2 linked regions of the Rhodopirellula baltica SH 1 genome follow. The protein of the gene in region 1 interacts with the protein of each later gene in a pairwise test. Links are inferred from orthologs where the notes say so. Each region holds a gene or a part of one and is shown on either strand. Other genes may lie near its edges. The genes, in order: accC and ribD.

What was found.
Region 2: the proteins of accC (region 1) and ribD interact in binary tests that used the Escherichia coli proteins (3 or more experiments, as listed by UniProt). The link is inferred for Rhodopirellula baltica SH 1 from one-to-one orthologs.

Annotation. Positions count from the first base shown.
Region 1 is NC_005027.1:4,557,118-4,566,218, reverse strand. What follows is about bases 2,177-5,133. They hold accC (acetyl-CoA carboxylase biotin carboxylase subunit), read right to left. Parts: upstream 4,353-5,133; coding sequence 3,000-4,352; downstream 2,177-2,999. Other genes in these bases: RB_RS17465 (aminopeptidase P family protein), read right to left, coding at 4,948-5,133; accB (acetyl-CoA carboxylase biotin carboxyl carrier protein), read right to left, coding at 4,356-4,856; RB_RS17480 (NAD-dependent epimerase/dehydratase family protein), read right to left, coding at 2,177-2,789. Also shown: RB_RS17490 (serine/threonine-protein kinase), read right to left, coding at 1-1,020; RB_RS17485 (RNA polymerase sigma factor), read right to left, coding at 1,028-1,663; more of RB_RS17480, read right to left, coding at 1,794-2,176; more of RB_RS17465, read right to left, coding at 5,134-6,054; alaS (alanine--tRNA ligase), read left to right, coding at 6,277-9,101. UniProt on the Escherichia coli protein: This protein is a component of the acetyl coenzyme A carboxylase complex; first, biotin carboxylase catalyzes the carboxylation of the carrier protein and then the transcarboxylase transfers the carboxyl group to form malonyl-CoA.
Region 2 is NC_005027.1:3,213,152-3,222,294, reverse strand. What follows is about bases 2,313-5,311. They hold ribD (bifunctional diaminohydroxyphosphoribosylaminopyrimidine deaminase/5-amino-6-(5-phosphoribosylamino)uracil reductase RibD), read right to left. Parts: upstream 4,405-5,311; coding sequence 3,220-4,404; downstream 2,313-3,219. Other genes in these bases: RB_RS12440 (tetratricopeptide repeat protein), read right to left, coding at 4,404-5,311; RB_RS12450 (hypothetical protein), read left to right, coding at 2,313-3,202. Outside these bases: more of RB_RS12450, read left to right, coding at 1-2,312; more of RB_RS12440, read right to left, coding at 5,312-6,698; RB_RS12435 (hypothetical protein), read right to left, coding at 6,775-7,692; RB_RS12430 (M28 family peptidase), read right to left, coding at 7,689-9,143. UniProt on the Escherichia coli protein: Converts 2,5-diamino-6-(ribosylamino)-4(3h)-pyrimidinone 5'-phosphate into 5-amino-6-(ribosylamino)-2,4(1h,3h)-pyrimidinedione 5'-phosphate.

The sequences.
Region 1 (9,101 bases):
TTTGGCTCGTGTCTCGGTGATCTTTCGCAGGATTCCCAGCGGTGACTCGGCGCGGAAGGGTGCGCGTCCCGACGCCAAGGCGTAGAGCAGACTGCCCAAGCTGAACAGGTCGCTGCGGGCGTCCAGGGATTCGCCCCGAGCTTGTTCTGGGCTCATGTACTGGGGTGTGCCGGCGATCATTCCGCTGTTGGTCAGCGTGGCGTCATCGAGTGCCCGGGCGAGTCCAAAGTCGCTGATCAAGACACGACCGTTGCCCTCTTCGATCAAAATATTTGCGGGTTTGATGTCTCGGTGGAGCACGCTGTTTTTATGAGCGGCGGACAATCCTTCGGCGATTTGCAAGCCGATTCTGACGACCTCGGTCAGTTCCAGCGGGCCTTCGCGATCCAGGCGTTGTTGCAGGTTTCCGCCGTCGATGCAGGGCATCACCAGGTAGGGCAATCGAGCGCTCGGGACGACGCTGTAAATCGGCACAATCGCAGGGTGCACAATCGCCGCGGCAGCTTGGGCCTCTCGCATGAAGCGTGTCCGCGCCGCACCAACGCCAGCAAGGTGTGGGGAGAGAACTTTGATTGCAACCGGTCGATTCAGTTCCGGATCCATGCCTCGTAGCACGACGCCCATACCGCCTTGTCCGATCACACTGTGAATCGAGTATTGATCCAAGGTGCCAATTGCACGCGTGTCGTCGACGGCGTCTGAGTGTTGATCCCGCAGTGGTTGCAGCAGCGGACGGATCCAGTCCAACGACGCGTCGAAGGATCGCTGGGGCTGGGCTGGATCGCTTGGCGGTTGGCTAGTAGGCCGGCTGCTTTGGTCGATGAATGTGCTCTTGCTGAGGACTTCGACGGTTTCGTCCCACCACATCGGCTCGCCGGCGATTGCTCGCAATTGCGATCGGCAGCGTTCGCAATTGCTGAGGTGATACTCGATGCGATCCGCTTCGGGAACCGGTAATCGCTCATCGAGCAATTCACGCAACTTGTCCATTTCAAAGTGTGGGTCTTGCTTGGCAATCATGATGCGATCAATCACTCAAACGTTGGTGGACAAGTTCACGAATCCGTTTGAGGATTCGGCACCTGGCGACATAGACCGATCCCTCGGTAATGCCCAGTTCGGAGGCGACGGCCGCGATGGATTGGTCCTCCACGGCAGTTCTCCAGAACGCGATCCAGTTCTTTTCGCCCGTTCGCGATCGCACTTTGCTGGCGGCCCAGCGAAACAGCTGTTGCCGATGATCCCGATCGAACTCGTGGGACAATTCCGCATCCTGTTGGAAGCCGTCGAGGCCTCGTTCGTTGGACGCAGCGGCGTCGATGATTCGGACGATGCTGCTGCCGCCGGTCAGTTCGCGGCGAGATTGAACGGATCTCAGTCGGTCGATGGTTGCGTTCCGCGTGATTCGGCTGAGCCAACCGCGAAAGGATCCTTGGCCGGTCACGTCAAACCGCTCGATCGCACCAGCGACCGACATCAGGATCTCTTGCACAATTTCACGAGCATCCGCGTCCTGCACGCCACGCCGCTTGACCAAGCGGTAGATCACCGGCTCATAGATTGCGGAGAACTCGGCCCAGGCGAATTCGTCCTTGGAATCACGCAGTCGCAAAAGTAAGCTTTCGCGAGTGGTTGGTTCGGCGGCGGTGGAATCAAAATCCAAAACGCAGTTCCAGGTAGGTGGACCGACTGTTCAAAGAGTCTCACGGATGTCCGAGCCAAATATTACGCCTAATTTCAGAAGATGGCGAAAATCCTGGTGTTTGCAGTGGAGAGTGTGTTTTTGCCGGGCCTCATCGGTGATGCTGGCGGATCCAGTTGGCCGCGTCGGTGAGGCTTTCTTCGAAGGGGCGGATCTTGTAGTCGAGTTCGCTTTGGGCTCGCGAGCTGTCGTAGTAGTGGTATTGGCTCGACATGCCGACCGCTGCGCTGTTGAAGTCGACTTCATGGGGCAGCAATTTGCCGACGATGTCGCCTGCAACGCCCGCGATCCATCGCTGAGCTGGTCCGGCACGCATGATTGGCTGGCGGGCTCCCATCGCCTCGGTCATCGCCTTCCAAAGTTCGAGGTACCGCATGTTGTGGCCGGCCAAAATGTATTGCCGGCCGGACGGGATTTCATTGGCGAGCAACTTTTCCGCGGCGCGGATGGTGGCGGCGGCCACGTCTCGGGAATCGCAGGTGCTGTTGCCTCCTGAGGGAGAAAGAGGGCGCCAGGCCTTGCTGACTTCGAGAAGCATCCGACCGCTACTCGGTTTCCAGTCCCACGGTCCGAGCATGAATCCTGGGTGAACCAAGACGGCTTTCAAGCCATCTTTCACACCTTGCATGACGGCTTCGTTTCCGGCCCGTTTGCTAAGAACGTAGCTGCATGGGACTTGGCCGCCCGCGTGATCCAGCGGGGTGTCTTCGTTCGCGACGCCGTTGCGGTCGGCAATACCCAGTGTGTTGACGGTGCCAACGTGAACGAGTTTGCAATCGTGATGCAGGCATGCATCGACAATGGTTTGGGTGCCGTCGCGATTGACCGCCATGCTGTCGTCGAGCCGTTTCCAACCAAGGTGGATCATGCCGGCGGAATGAATGACGGCATCGCAATCGGACATGGCGTTTTCGATCGCTGTTTGATCGAGCAAATCGCCGTGGGCGAATTGGGTGTTGATCCCTTCGAAAACTTGGGGATCCGGTTCGCCTCTGACGAGCGCGATCAGGTCATGACCGGCGTCCGACAGTTGGCGAAGGATCGTGTTGCCCAGCAAGCCTGTGCCGCCAGTCACAAAGACTCGCATGGTTATTCCTTGGGGACCAACGGAATACAGAGTGACATAGGCTTCCAGTCTGTTGTGATGCAGGGAAACACAGGCTGGAAGCCTATGCCACATGAATCGACGTTTTGGGTAGCGGAACTCGTCAAGAGTTTCGATCTGCATCTTAAATTGCCGAAAGTCTTGGCGACTTCCGCTACGGCCAGGACCACATTTCCTAGCAGTGACGCAACACTAAGACGTTTGGCCTTTGTAGTTCCGGTCGACGAACTTGGTGTCGACGGTGCCGTTCACAAACGCTTCGTTCTGCAGGATCCAGTTATGGAATCCGACCGTTGTGGTGATCCCTTCGATCTGCAGTTCTTTCAAGGCTCGTAGCATCGTCGCGATGGCTTGTTCTCGCGTGGGACGATGGACGATCAGTTTGCCGATCATCGAATCGTAGTACGGAGGAACCACGTAGCCGGACTTCACGTGTGAATCAAAGCGAACGCCCATGCCGCCGGGCACAAACATCGATTCAATTTTGCCGGGACACGGTTGGAAGTTCTTGGTGGGATCTTCGGCGTTGAGTCGACATTCGATCGCGTGACCGGTGCATGTCAATTCGTCTTGACGGAACGACAGTGGCAATCCCGCGGCAACTCGAATTTGTTCTTGGATCAAGTCGACTCCGGCCACCATTTCGGAGACTGGATGTTCGACTTGGATCCGAGCGTTGACTTCGATGAAGTAGAAGTTGTAGTCCTTGTCGACGATGAACTCGACCGTGCCCGCACCGGAGTAGTCGGCACCGGCGATCATTCGCACGGCGGCGTCGCAGATTGCTTCACGACGATCGGCGGGCAAGTCCGGGCTGGGGGCTTCTTCGACGAGTTTTTGGTGACGTCGTTGGACGCTGCAATCGCGTTCAAAAAGGTGGCAGACATTGCCGTGCGTGTCCGCAATGACTTGCACTTCGATGTGACGAGGTTGCTGGATGAATTTTTCCAGGTACACGCCGCCGTTGCCGAAGGCCGCGATGGCTTCGTTGCGAGCTGCTTCGAGTTGGCTCTTGAGGACATCCTCGGTCTCGGCGACCCGCATGCCTTTGCCGCCACCACCGGCGGTGGCTTTGATCAAAACGGGAAAGCCAATTTCTTTGGCTGTGTCGATGGCTCGATCGAAGTCCGCAATCAATCCGTCACTGCCGGGAACGACCGGGACGTTTTGAGCGATGGCCATGGAACGAGCGGTGTTTTTGTCGCCCAATTTGTCCATCGCTGTTGGCGACGGCCCGATGAACTCAAACCCGCTGCTTCGGCATTGCTCGTTGAATTGAGCGTTTTCCGCCAGGAAGCCGTATCCGGGGTGGATGGCATCGACGCCGGCAACTTCTGCCGTGGCGATGATGCGATCGATTTTCAGATAGCTGTCCGCACTGCGATTGGTTCCGACGCAGTAGGCATGGTCCGCCAGTTTGACGTGCATGGAATCTTTGTCGGCTTCGCTGTAGACGGCGACCGACTCGATGCCCATTTCACGGCAGGCGCGAATCACACGCAGCGCAATCTCGCCTCGGTTGGCGATCAAAATACGTTCGAACATGGATCAGCCGTCCACCTGGACGCGGAACAAAGGTTTGCCGAAATCGACGGCTTGTTGATCGCCAACGAGCACTTCAACGATCTTTCCACGGCACTCGGCGGGAATCTCGTTGAAGACTTTCATGGCTTCGACAATGCACACCACGGTGTCTTCGCCAACGACATCACCAACCTGAACAAACGGCGGTGATTCTGGGTTGGCCTTGGAATAGAACGTGCCCACCATCGGCGAATTGATTGTGATGGTACCCGCCGTGTCAGCGGGAGCATCGCCGCCGGACGCCGCCGGAGCGGCGGAAGGTGCAGCGGGAGCGGCCGCGACAGGAGGTGCCGCAACGGGAGCGGGAATCATGGCCGGAGCCGTTCCACCACGCGTCAGTTTGATGCGATCTTCGCCCTGCTGCAGGTCCACTTCGTTCAGTTCGTGTTGTTCCATCAACTCGACGATCTGGCGAATCCGATCGATGTCAAACACATCCCCGCCGTCGGGTGTTTCCGATTTCATACGAAGTCCGATACCTGCAAAGTCCAATGTTTTTCGAATCCAGAACGGACCCGATCAACCTTTTCTGATTGAAGAGTAAGTTCGCAACGTTTTACACAACAAGGCGACAATCATCGAGACCCTTCGGAAGGGTGCTCAGTCGTTCAAATCCATCAGCTGTCACGAGGATGTCATCTTCGATGCGAATTCCAAATTCCCCCTCGAAATACACCCCGGGTTCCACGGTGAGGACCATCCCTTCGCGGAGCACATCGGTGGACATCGGTCCCATGCGTGGATCCTCGTGAATTTCCAAGCCAAAACTGTGTCCAAGCCCGTGTTTGAAGGCGTCGCCCAGGCCGGCATTCTGAAGGACTTGGCGAGCGGCTCGGTCGACTTCGATGGCTTCCACGCCATCTCGAATGGCTGAAATCGCGGCTTCTTGAGATTCCAGAACCGCCTGGTAGGCGGCTTCAAATCGATCGGCGGTCGCTGAACGCACGTCCGCTTTGTGCAGCGTTCGAGTCAAATCGCTGCAATACCCGTCGACACGGGCCCCCCAATCGATGAGCAGAGTCCGGCAATCCGCCAAGGCAATGTTGCGAGGGTGGTAGTGGGGCAGGGCACCGCTGGGCTCGGCACCTGCGATCACATCAAAAGCAACGCCGGACGCCCCCAGGCTTCGCATGGTCGCTTCCAATTCGTGAGCGATTTGCAGTTCGGTCATCCGCGGGGTCAGTTTGTTGGTGACGCTGAGAAAACTTCGCTCGGCAATCGAAATCGCTCGCCGAATGGTCGCCAATTCGTCGGCGTCTTTGATGGAACGCAGCGTTTCGACCAAACCGGACGTCTGTGTCCATTCCACGGATTCGATTTGTTCTTTCCACTGATGCATCGTGGAAACTTGCACGTGGTCGGCTTCGAATCCGATCGTTTTCAACGACGAATCAGCCAAATACTCGGCCAGCAGCGCCACCAAAGTTTGGCTGGGTGGCCGAATGGCACTTTCTAGAGCCGGGCATTCTTCGGCAATTTGTGTTTCGTAGCGACGATCGGACAGCAAGGTGGCTTTGCCGTCGGGACGGACCAGCAACCAAGTGCTGTCGCCGGTGAATCCGCTGAGATATCGCACGTTGACTTCGCTGCAGATCAAAATCGCGTCCATCGGTTGGTCCGAATCGGCGATGGATTGCACAAGTCGTTCAATACGCTGAGTCATGAAGTCGATATCCAGTGGTGAAGTTGAGTTGGTAGTTTCGCGGCGGAGCGTTTCGACTGGCCAGAAAAGCATCGCAGCAGCCGTCTGGCGGCCGGCATTGTGGGCCGAAATTCGGCACCTGTCACCCGTTGGGCATCGACTGATATCATGCCGACGATGGAACGCGAGCCCCCGTGGCTCAATCCCCGATCTTTTCCTTGTTGAATCCACCCGCACATCCTGATGAAAACTGACGAACTGCGCGAAAAATACTTGGCGTTCTTTGAGACCAAAGGTTGCGTCCGCCAACCCAGCGACGTGCTCGTTCCGGCTTGGGATCCATCGGTTTTGTTCACTCCCGCGGGGATGAACCAGTTCAAAGACCACTTCCTTGGAAAGGTCAAACTGGATTTCACTCGCGCGACCACGTGCCAGAAATGCTTGCGAACCGGTGACATCGACAATGTGGGCCGGACCGCGTTCCACCACACGTTCTTCGAAATGCTGGGCAACTTTTCGTTCGGCGATTATTTCAAAGAAGAAGCCATCCACTGGGCGTGGGAATTCCTGACCGACAAAAAGTGGCTGGGCATCCCCGGCGAGCGTCTGACGGTCACGGTCTACAAAGATGACGACGAAGCGTTTGGCATTTGGCACGACAAGATCGGATTGCCGACCCAACGCATTTCGCGAATGGACGAGGACGAAAACTTCTGGCCCGCGTCGGCACCCAGCGAAGGCCCGGACGGAGTCTGCGGTCCCTGCAGCGAGATCTATTACCAACTGGAAGACGGCAGCGACGTCGAAATTTGGAACTTGGTGTTCACCCAGTTCAATCGCGTCGGCACGCCCCCGGACAACTTGCATCCGTTGCCCAGCAAGAACATCGACACCGGCATGGGACTGGAACGAACCGCCAGCGTCCTGCAGGGAGTGCCAACGAACTTCCACATCGACAGTCTGTTCCCGATCGTCGAAGCCGCGTCGGAAGTCTGCGGCGTGAAGTACGAATACGAAAGTGACAATGGCCGACGCTTGCGCCGGATCACCGACCACGCGCGAGCCAGCGTTTTCGCGGTTCATGAAAATGTGTATCCCGGCCCCAAAGACGCTCGGTCGGTCATCCGCCGTTTGATTCGTCGCGCGGTGCTGGACGGCTATCAAATGAATCTGCGTGAGCCCTTCCTGTACAAGTTGGTCGAAGCAGTTGCGGACGCCTCCAAGGCCGCTTATCCAGAGCTCGGCCAAACGACTCAGCGTGTCAGCGAAGCGATTGAATCGGAAGAGAAGGCTTTCTTCTCAACGATCGACGGTGGGATGAAACGCATCCATCGTTTGTTCGAAGAGATGAACGACGAAGCATCCGTGATGGTGCCCGGTGCAGAAGCCGCTGATTTGCTGACCACCTATGGCGTGCCGCCCGAGTTGGTTCAAACCCTCGCCGCCGAACAGAACTTCACCTTCGATTGGTCTGGTTTTCGGGAAGCGATGGACAAACACGCTGACGAAAGCGACGGCGGACAACGTGTGCTGTTCCAAACTGGACCACTGGAAACGTTGAAAGAGGCTCTGCGAGAAACCCCATTTGTTGGTTACGAACAAACGGAAGCCACCGCGGTCGTCAAAGGCATCATCACCGGCGATGGCAAAGGCAAAGGCGACGACGGGCAACTGCTCAGTCATCTTGATCGCCCCGAAGATGCTGTCCTGCGATTGGTTCTGGATCATTCGCCGTTCTACGGTGAATCCGGTGGCCAAGTTGGCGACATCGGTGTGATTTCCAACGACAACTTTGAGTTCGAGGTCATCGACACTCAGCGGCACGCGTCGATGATCGTTCATCACGGTCGATTGATTCGTGGGAAGATCAACGAAGGCGAAACATGCACGGCAAAGGTTGATGTCGAAAACCGCACGGCGTTGGCACGAGCCCATAGTGCGACTCACATTTTGCACCACGCATTACACACTCATGTTGGACGGCACGCCGAACAACAAGGCAGCAAGGTTGAACCGGATCGCTTGCGGTTTGATTTCACCAACCCCAAAGCCATCGACGACGAGACGTTGGTCAAGATCGAACAAGACGTGCTTGGCATGGTCGGCAAAGGCGATGAAATTCGCTGGGACACCGTGTCGCTCGCCGATGCTCGTGAAGCCGGCGCGATGATGTTGTTTGGTGAAAAGTATCCCGACCCATGTCGCATGGTTTCGATGGGAACGTTCAGTCGTGAACTGTGCGGTGGAACTCACCTGACCAACACCAAACAAGTCGGTTCGTTTGAGGTCGTGGTCGAAGAAAGCGTTTCCACGGGAACTCGCCGGATCGAAGCATTGACGGGCGAGCGTGCCAAAGAACACCGCGAGCAAACGCAAGCGTTGCTGAACGAGGTGGCAGGCAAACTGAATTGCGATGCTTCGGTGGCTGCTGCGGCCACGGTGGCGTTGATCGAAGAAGTTCGCCGGCTGAAGAAAGAATTGTCGTCAGGCAAAGCTGCGGACTATCCCGCTGAATTTGTCTTTGATGCCAAGGCTGCGAAAGCGGAAACGACCGACATCAGCGATTACAACGCCGTGCGTGCGGCGGTTCGCGGTTTGACTCGCCGTTTGAACGTTGCGATCACCGATGTGCTCAGTCGCTTGGATTCGCTGTTGGCCGATCGATCGAAGCTGGTCGAGCAACTCAAACAGGTGACCGCGGGCGGTAAGATTTCCGCGGATGACTTGATCGCAGATGGAACCAAGGTCGGCGACACGTTGCTGATCGTTGCTGAAACGCCCGGTGCCAACCCCAACATCATGCGAGGTTGGATCGATCAAATTCGCAAGAAGAGCGACACGCCAACCGCAGTGCTGTTGGCTTCGTCGATGAACGACAAAGTCATGTTGGTCGGTGGACTGAGCCGAGATCTGGTTGATCGTGGTTTGAAAGCCGGTGACTGGGTCGGTGCGGCGGCCAAGGTGGTCGGTGGCAGCGGCGGTGGCCGGCCGGATATGGCTCAAGCCGGCGGCAAAGACGCCAGCAAGTTGCCTGAAGCACTCCAGCAAGCTCGCGAAACGATGACCGA
Region 2 (9,143 bases), 1.3 Mb from region 1 along the record:
CTTTGGTGGCGGTGGTGATGCCGCTGCGGATAGCCCATTCGGCGCAGAGCCCACCGATGGAGACGATGTCTTTGGTGCGGCGGCTGATGATACACCAGCGATGGACGCTCCTGCCGCAGAAGCACCTGCTGCAGAAACTCCGGCTCCCGCAGCACCAGCAGTCGATGCCGCTCCTGCTGCTGACGCCGGTTTTGGTGCTAACGACGATGTCTTCGGTGCTCCCGCGGATGTCGCACCAGCGAATCCTGCTCCAGCAAATCCGGGCGCAGCCATGGGAGGCGGAGGTCAGTTCGATGGCGGCTTCGGGCCTGTCGTTGGTGACAATGAATTGCGAGAAGACGGTGGCGATTTGTTGGGGCGTTTCGAGCAACTTCGTTCACGAGAAGAAGGTCGTTTGCGAGGCGAAGTCCGCGCTCAGTTGCGTGAAGCACGTCGATTGATTCGCCAAGACCCTGTTGGTGTCGCCGGCAGTCTGAAAAGCCTGCTTTCGCGTGTCGAGACGACGCCTGATATCGATCCGCAACTGCGTCGTGAATTGCTCGGCCAAGTTCGCTCGGCGATTCAGATTGCCAGCGCTCGTGAAGCCGATTTCCTTGAACAGGAAGCCAACCTCGAACAGCTCGCAGCAGGTGCCACCGCATCGGCTCGTTTGCTGCAAGAAACCTATCGACGTGAAGATCGTTTGAAACGATTGTCTTCGCAGATGAACGCTTTGATCGACGAGGGTCGCTACACCGAAGCCGATGGTGGCGTTTCTTTGGAAATGGCAGCCTTGGCTGGCGACACAATCACCGATGACAGTGTTCTCGGACGTCACGTGACTGACGAAACACTTGCGTTGCAAACCTATGCTCGTGACCGTCGTTATCGCGAACTGCGTCAACGTAACTTCGTGGACGCATTCTCGTTGGTGCTGAAGTCGGCGGTTCCATTCGTCGATGATCCACCGATCGTTTACCCCGAAGCTGAGACCTGGCAACGCCTGAGCCGTCGTCGTATCGAACGATACGGTTCAATCGAGTTGGTTGGCGACAGCGAAACGGAACAACGCATCGAAGCGAGTTTGTCCGATGAAGTCACCTATTCATTTCCCGACACTCCGTTGAATGATGCAATTCGAATCATCAGTGAAGATCGTCAGATCCCGATTCGAATCGACGTCTTCAGTCTGGAAGGTGAAGGTTTGTCCGAAGACATTCCGGTGAACATCTCGCTGGAAAACGTTTCGCTTCGATCATTCCTGCGATTGATGCTCCGTGATCAGAACTTGACTTACATGATCAAGGACGAAGTTCTGAACATCACCACCGTGACCGCAGCCGAAGACAACTTGGTCACGAAGGTTTATCCCGTCGGTGACTTGGTCGTGCCTATCGTTAGCCTCGGTGGCGGCGGCGGCATGGGCGGCGGCATGGGCGGCGGCATGGGTGGCGGCATGGGCGGCGGCATGGGTGGCGGCATGGGCGGCGGTGGCATGGGCGGCGGCGGTATGGGCGGAATGGGAGGCGGCGGTGGTATGTTTGTCGTACCTGATGACGCCTCGCTCCGATCCAAAACCAGTTCGTCTGCTGCTGCGACCACTCCGAAGTCTTCCGATGGCGAAGTGATCGAAAACATCGACCGTGCGATTCGTCTCGAAGTTCCAGAAGGAAAGTCGTTGGATCAGGTTTGGTCCGAGCATTTCGCCAACTGGAAAGTTGAATCGGCTCGGGACCTAACGATCTTGGATCGTCGAGTTCGTGCCACCGTGTCGCATCTGAACGTGAAGGCATCGGCAGCAGAAGAAGCTGGCGACAAAGCCGCCGCGAAGGATCATTTCAATGAGATTCGTGCGGTCATCGCAGGTGCTATCTCGGCCGGACACATTCAGCCTTGGATGTACCAGGCCTATGCGTTGTCGTTGGCCGCCACTGATGCACCCGATGCCGATGTCGAACGAGCTTTGCTTTCCGCTGCTGACTTTGCTGAAACGCCAGAAGATCTGCTGAACGTTGCTGCTCGATTGGAAGACATGGGGCAGCTCTCCGCCGCGATGAAGCTATGCCGTCAAATCTCGGCAGCCGACGTGGACCGCCGCGAACCTTACGTGATGGGGCTTCGGCTGGCAAAACGTTTGGATCAACCTGCCGATCTGGCTTGGGCTTGCGAGGGTGTTCTGGGATTGGCTTGGAGCGATAAGTTCCAACCTTTGGTCGAAGAAGCTCGTTTGGTGGCCCGTGCAACTCATCAAGAGTTGTTGGCCGAAGGTGACAACGAGTCAGCGAAGCAGTTCAGTGAAGCTCTGCGTCGTGCCGCATCTCATGACGCGATCGTACGAGTGAGTTGGACTGGTGATGCTGATATTGACTTGGCCGTTGAAGAACCATCGGGAACGGTTTGCTCATTGGATTCGCCTAACAGCACCAGTGGCGGTACCTTGCTCGGCGACGCTTACCCAGGTGCCAACGACGATGCCACCGGACAGGTCTCGGAAACTTACTTGTGCCCCAAAGGTTTCTCAGGTGAGTACCGCGTCTTGCTGCGTCGTATCTGGGGCAACGTTTCGACTGGCAAAGTAACCGTTGAGATTTTGACCGATGTGGGACGTCCTGAGCAAAAGTTCATTCGTCAGGACATTCCATTGATGGAACAAAACGCGTTGGTGATCTTTGAGGTCAAAGAAGGTCAACGCAAAGAGAAGCTCGCCGATGCCCAAGTGGAGCATCTGGCTGATTTCGGACGCAACGTGGGTCATGAAATGTTGGGGCAATTCATCGGCCCGGCAGCCGGTGGTGGCTTGAACAATCAACCCGCCAATGCACTGGGTGACAATCGCCAATTGCTGCAAGAATTCTTCAGCGATTATCCATCGTTGATCCCAGGGGCAACCGGCGGAGCGATCGGAACCGGCGGAGTGAATGGCATCAATGGATTCAACCCGCAGGGTGGAGTTGGTTATATGCCGGTTATTACTACTTTGCCTGAAGGTGCTTCGTTGACCACGTTGGCAATCATCTCTGCTGATCGACGTTATGTTCGAATCAGTCCGGCCCCGATCTTCTCTCAGATCAGTGATGTCACGACGTTCAACTTCGTTTCTGGCGATACCGGAGCTGGCGGTGGTGCCGGTGGTGGAGCTGCTGGAGGCGGAGCTGGTGGAATCGGCGGCGGCGGTGGTGCTGGCGGTGGAATCGGCGGAGGCGGCGGCGGATTTGGCAACTGAGTTGCAATCGGCCCAACCTATCGGCGATAGATCAATCGCACGTCGTTGTCGAATGAGTCCACGCGGCTCATTCGCAGCGACGTCGCATCGGATAAGGCTTTGATCCCAGGGTCACCCAGTGGCCCAGGGGCTGATCGTCCGCCGATGCATTTGCCAGCGATGAAGGCGTGTACCTCATCGATCTGATCCGCGGCGGCAAAGCTGCCGAGCAATTGGCTGCCGCCTTCAACCATCAGGTGGGTCATTGCGAGACCGCGTGGGTTGTCTTTGCTGCCCAGCCAAAGCAGAGACTGCTGAACCATTTCGATTGGATCAGCGGATTCGCATTGCCAAGTCTCGACGTCGTGATCCGCCAGTCGTGCGAGATCCGCGTTGGCAATCTGTGGTCCCGCGATAAGCCAGGTGGGCGTCTGCGAAGCGGTCTGAACAAGCTGGCTTTGCAGATCCGGCAATCGCGAGCGGGAATAAACCAACCGAACCAATTGGTTGGATCGATCCTCGGTGTGAGTACTCTTGGCCGCGGAAACTTTTGCAAGCTCGGACAGCCGAACGGTCAGCAAAGGATTGTCCGCAATGACTGTCCCCATTCCCACCGCGATGGCATCGACGCTGGCACGTAGTTCATGCACGGCACCGCGAGATGCTGGACCGGTGATCCACTTGCTCTCGCCCGTTTGCGTTGCAATGCGCCCATCCAAACTCATCGCCCATTTTGCGATGACCCAGGGCATGCCAGTGCGGACGCGTTTGAGATACGCGGCGAGCAGTTCCTCGCCGGCTTCCTTTGCGATGCCGGTGACGACTTCAATGCCTGCGGCACGAAGTTTCTCAATTCCGCCACCGTCAACTTGGTCAAATGGATCAACCACCGATACCACGACTCGAGCGACTTTCGCTCGGATCAGTGCATCCGCACAGGGCGGCGTTTTGCCATGGTGACAGCATGGCTCGAGCGAAACGTACGCGGTCGCTCCGGTGGCGTCATCGCAACTCGACAGGGCCTCGACTTCAGCATGAGGTCCCCCAAATCGTTGGTGGTATCCTTTGCCGATGCAGACCGAATCTCGGACCAACGCGCAGCCGACCGGAGGGTTCGGTTCAACCTTGCCTCGGCCCTGATATGCCAATTCGATGGCTTCGGTCATCCAGCGGACATCAACCGCCGAATGACCATTCGGGGCCGCGTTGGTCTCGCTTGGCATCAGTCCATTCCGGGGACCCAGAGCTTGCTTCCACCAGAAGCCTCGCCACCCGCTGGTCCGGCGGGGGCCGCTCCACCACCGTCGCCATCCGGTGTCCAAAGTCCGCCGCCGGCGGGTTCCTGTGCGGCTGGCCCCATACCGGGGGCTTGGCGTGGCGACCCGTCGGGGTTGATCAGTCCGAGCTGAGCGAGGATTTGTTGCAACCGGCCCATGACTTCGGGATTGTCGCTGTGTTTCTGAACAATCGCCTGAACGGTGTTTTGGAACAGGTCGATCTCTTGACGACGCAAACGCAGTCCGAGTTCCGCCAGCAACAGTGACGCGTCGGAGAGCTTGTGTTCCTCGGCGTAAGCTTTGGCTTTGTCCAAGTAGTCGACCGCCACGTCGGATTCCGTTGCACGCTGCATCAGGAACGAGTAGGCGATGATCTTCGCGCCAATGAAGCGACCTTCGTCGACCGATTCGGTGTCGGCTTCTAACAGAGCGAGTGATGCCCGGCGGCCGATTGAAGTGGCGGATATTTGCTGAGCACGCTGGATCAGGTAAATCAGGTTCTCAGGATCCAATTCCGATGGATCGATACGATCCAAATCGCTGCCGGGGATCTCTTCAAGTTCGTCGCCGGTGATTTTTTTGCGTTCAATCTTCGGCACGTTGCCGATTTCGCAAAGGCGATTGATCAGATTTTCGTCCCGAGCGACCAAGTTGTCTTCGCCTTCGATGTAGCGAATCATCGCAGCTCGAAGCAGAGTCTTGCTTTCGTCGCTGGCGGCTTCCTTCAAGGACACACCACCCAGCATTTTGACCGGAGTCGTGGACAGTGTTTCCGGAACGCGTTGGCTGATCAGCTCTTTGACCACTGCATCCAATTCGGACTGGTTTTCTGGACGGATCCCACCAATCTGAGGCGTTGCGATCATCGTCAGAGGCAGTTTGCCGATCTCTTCCGCTTCGACCCACTCCACGTTGGGAGCGACTTGCTGCATCAGTTCTTCGACCTGGGCTCGCTTGGTCGCGGGCAAGCCGATGATTTGAAGGCGAGCGGAACGGTCGGTTTCACGGCCGAACAGGAACACTGCGGCGAGGGCAACTGGAATGTTGTCAGCAGTCAGCTTTTCGCCTTCGCCAAGGACGTCGCTGTCCAAGATTTGGAAAGCGGAGCGAGGTGCGACATCGCCTTCGCGTTTGACTGATTCCAAGGCGTCAGCGGGCAATTCCTCAAAACGAGGGTTAGCGATCATCGCCATTTGGAACTCGTCGATCGATTCGACGTCAGCACTGAGTTCCAGGTGATCGACGGCCAGGCCATCGGCATCGGGGCTGGCCATTTGCGACATCGCGAGGAAACGAGCACGCTCGTCGAAGCTCAGTTCTTCGCATTGCGAAAGCTTGACCAGCGTTTCGGTCTGAGTTGCGTGGTCGCCTCTCCAGATGGCACAGTTGAGCAGTCCGGACAGGATGGCTGGCTGAAGCGGAGCGGAGCGCTGGAGCGATTCAAATTTGGTTTGTGCGAGGGCAACCTTGTTATTGGATAGCAACAAAGCAGCTTCGTCGTAGCGTTCAACCCAGTCCGCGTTTTCCGGTGGTGGAATGAGGTTCGGAACGGCTTTGGCAAGTTGGTTGACCGACGGGTCGCCATTGATTTGTTGGAGGACGTTGGCCGCCATCCGGCTGTCTTCATAGCCGGTGGAAACCAATGCCAACGTGGCATAAACGCGGGAAGTCAGCAGGATTCCGTTGCCAGCCAATGCGTATGCAAGGAGCGAAGCGACGTCCAAGACGAAGGAATCGACGGTTTGACCGCTTTCGGTCAACGCTTCCAGCATCAGCTCGGTCGCAGCTGACAAATCCTGGCGGAAAAGGGCTGCGGCGGCACTCTGCGTGAGTGCCAACGGGTTGGATGGTTGGAGACGACGGAATCTGTCCGCGTTTTCTTCCAAGGACGTGTATTCACGCAAATCCATGAACAAGCGGCCGCGAATGGCGAGAGCCCAAGCGGCGTCGGGGTGTTCTTCCAGGATCGTGCTCAATCGGTCCAAAGCGGGGACGAGTTGGCCCCCATCGATCATCTTCAGCACACGATCCAATTCGTGTACGGAATCCTTGCATTTGCAAAACTTGATCTTCTTGCCGCTACCGCAAGGGCATATCGAGTAGGTGTCGATGGACATAAACAGTCGCAATAAATGGAGGCGTGCGGACAGCTTGGCTGCCGAGTGAGCGAGTGAAGCTGGCAACTTACCACGCGGAACGATGTGTCCCAAGATGCGATCTGCCGTCGGATTGTCAGGCAAACGAATTTCGAGCGTTTCAGCGCATCACCGAATTCCCACGGCAGACGCAATGCATACGCAAGTGGATCGTCGCTCGCTATCGCGAGGGCGGATCCTCTGCGGGTTCGTCGGTCGGGTCGGTCGCCGACCGGTCGAGCCAACCGCGAAGCGGACCATCCTCGGGAATGGGGAATGATCCGTGGGCGGTCTGGCGATCGAGTTCTCGATACCGAATCTCGACCAGCTGAACGGTTCGGTCAAAGTGATCTCGAACGCGCTGGTTGATCAGCATTCGAACTTGGTCGGCTGATAAGCCTCGTGACCGGTCGTTTCGGCTCGTTCGATTGTTTGAATCAGGGCCACGGTTTGAACTAGGGCCATTGTTCCGTTCGGGAACGGCATCGTCGCCGAGCACCGATCGCATCTCGGACCGACTGAACCGCAGGCTCTCGTCCTTGCGAACCGCGGTCTCGAATCGGTTGAGCACGCGAGGGTCGGTCGATAGCCGGATGTGGTCCATCTCGTGCTGAACCAATTTCAGATTCCAGAACTGGCTGAGATCATCGGGTCGCCGGCGAAACCAAACCGTGTGGTCGACTTTGAGTTTCAATTCGGGGTAGCGAACTCGAACCACGATGCCCTCCTCGTTCCACCACCACCGACAACGACTGACGAAGTGATAAGAAAGATTGAAACGCGTTTCAGCATCGAACTCTCGATTGATGAAACCGGTTGATCGTAGACCGTACGTTTCCGATGGACGCGGGCCGCCGGAAATGAATTGAACCTGCCCCGCCTCAAGCAACCCAGCAATTTCTTCGCTCGGTGCGGGCAACGAAGATATGGCGATCGGCTCCGCGATCAATTTGTCTTCGTCGATCATTCCCTCCACGATGTCAAATCGCGGAGCGTCCTGGGCGATGACCGTTTGATGGTTGCAAACGAGATGCAGAATCAGACCGGCAATGCAAAGTTTGCAAAGCCTTCGCCAAGCGGTCTGATTCAGTGCGATCAATCTCGTGACCCGGGGGTGATAGACAACGTGACGTCTTGGCCTTCTCGATTGACAACGATCTCAACCGTTTCGCCGATCTTCAACGCTTCGATTGCATAAGTATAGTCGTAGATGTCTTCGATCTTTTGTGAGGCCAACTTCACAATCACGTCTCCGCCGCGAACGCCGGCGGTTTCGGCCGGCCCCCCCGAAGCGACTCCACTCAACTTCAAACCTTTGACTTCACCTGCCGCGTAATCAGGAATGGTGCCCAAGTAAGCGGTCAAACGGGCTCGCGGAACCTCCTCGGTGGATTGACCCTCGTCGAGTTTGAATTCTGGCACATCGCTGGACATCAAGAATCCGCGAGTTAGCAGACCAAACAAATTCGCGATGTCCGCGTTGCCGTCGTAGTTCAGTTTGTCGGGGGTATCGCGAGGGGTATGGTAGTCCTCGTGGGCACCTGTGAAGCCAGAAAGAATCGGCACCTTGCGAGCTACAAACGCCGACGCATCGGTTGGCAATCGTGTGCTGGTTCGATCAAGTTGCAAGGCGACACCAACCGGCACATTGCGGCGTTGGACTTCGCCTTCAAAACCGGGTGAGGACCCAATCCCTTGCACGATCAGCTTGTCGCGCAGTCGGCCGACCATGTCGAGGTTCAAATAGACTGCGACAGCATCTCCGAGTGATGCCGCATCGGGTGTCATCCCGTGAGCGTGAGCAATCGCGATGTCATCTTCGCTAGGTTCTTGAATCGGAGCGGCCGGGTACAGCTTGCTGAAGTCGTCGACAAACGCTTGTGATCCAAACAGCCCAAGTTCCTCACCGCTCCACGCCGCAACCATCAGGTCTCGTTTCATTTTCAAGCGACCGGAATTCCTTTGATCGACAAGATACTGAGCGATTTCCAGCATGGCCGCGACTCCGCTGGCGTTATCATCAGCACCAACGTGAACCTGGTTTTCCTCGTCCGATCGCGCCAGTGAGTTGCTGCCTCCGCCGCGACCGAGGTGATCGATGTGGGCACCCACCATCACGACCGGGAATTGCACGTCGTCGGTGGAGTTCGCTTCTGAATCAACAGGCAAACGGGCGATGACGTTTCGGCCAGTGCCGGTACGGCGATTGATTTCGATTGACGCTTCGACGGTGATGCCCGACATGGGAATTCCCATCGCCATCTTCCCATCGTCAAGATGCGATTGCAGTTCTTTCAAATCGTGCCCGCCGGCGCGAACCAGCTTGGATGCGACTTCGTTGCTGATTGAAATGGCTGCCAAGCTGACTTGTGCCTGGGATGCGTTGGCGTCGAAGCGAATCACATCGCGTTTCACTTGGCTAGTCGGGCCAGCAACGAAGATGATTCCGCGGGCGCCCAAATCACGGGCGATGGTGGCTTTTCGCCGAGGGTCGCCATAGCGTGCCATCCGTTGACGTTGCTCGGCTGAGATGTCTTGAGGCAAGTCTCG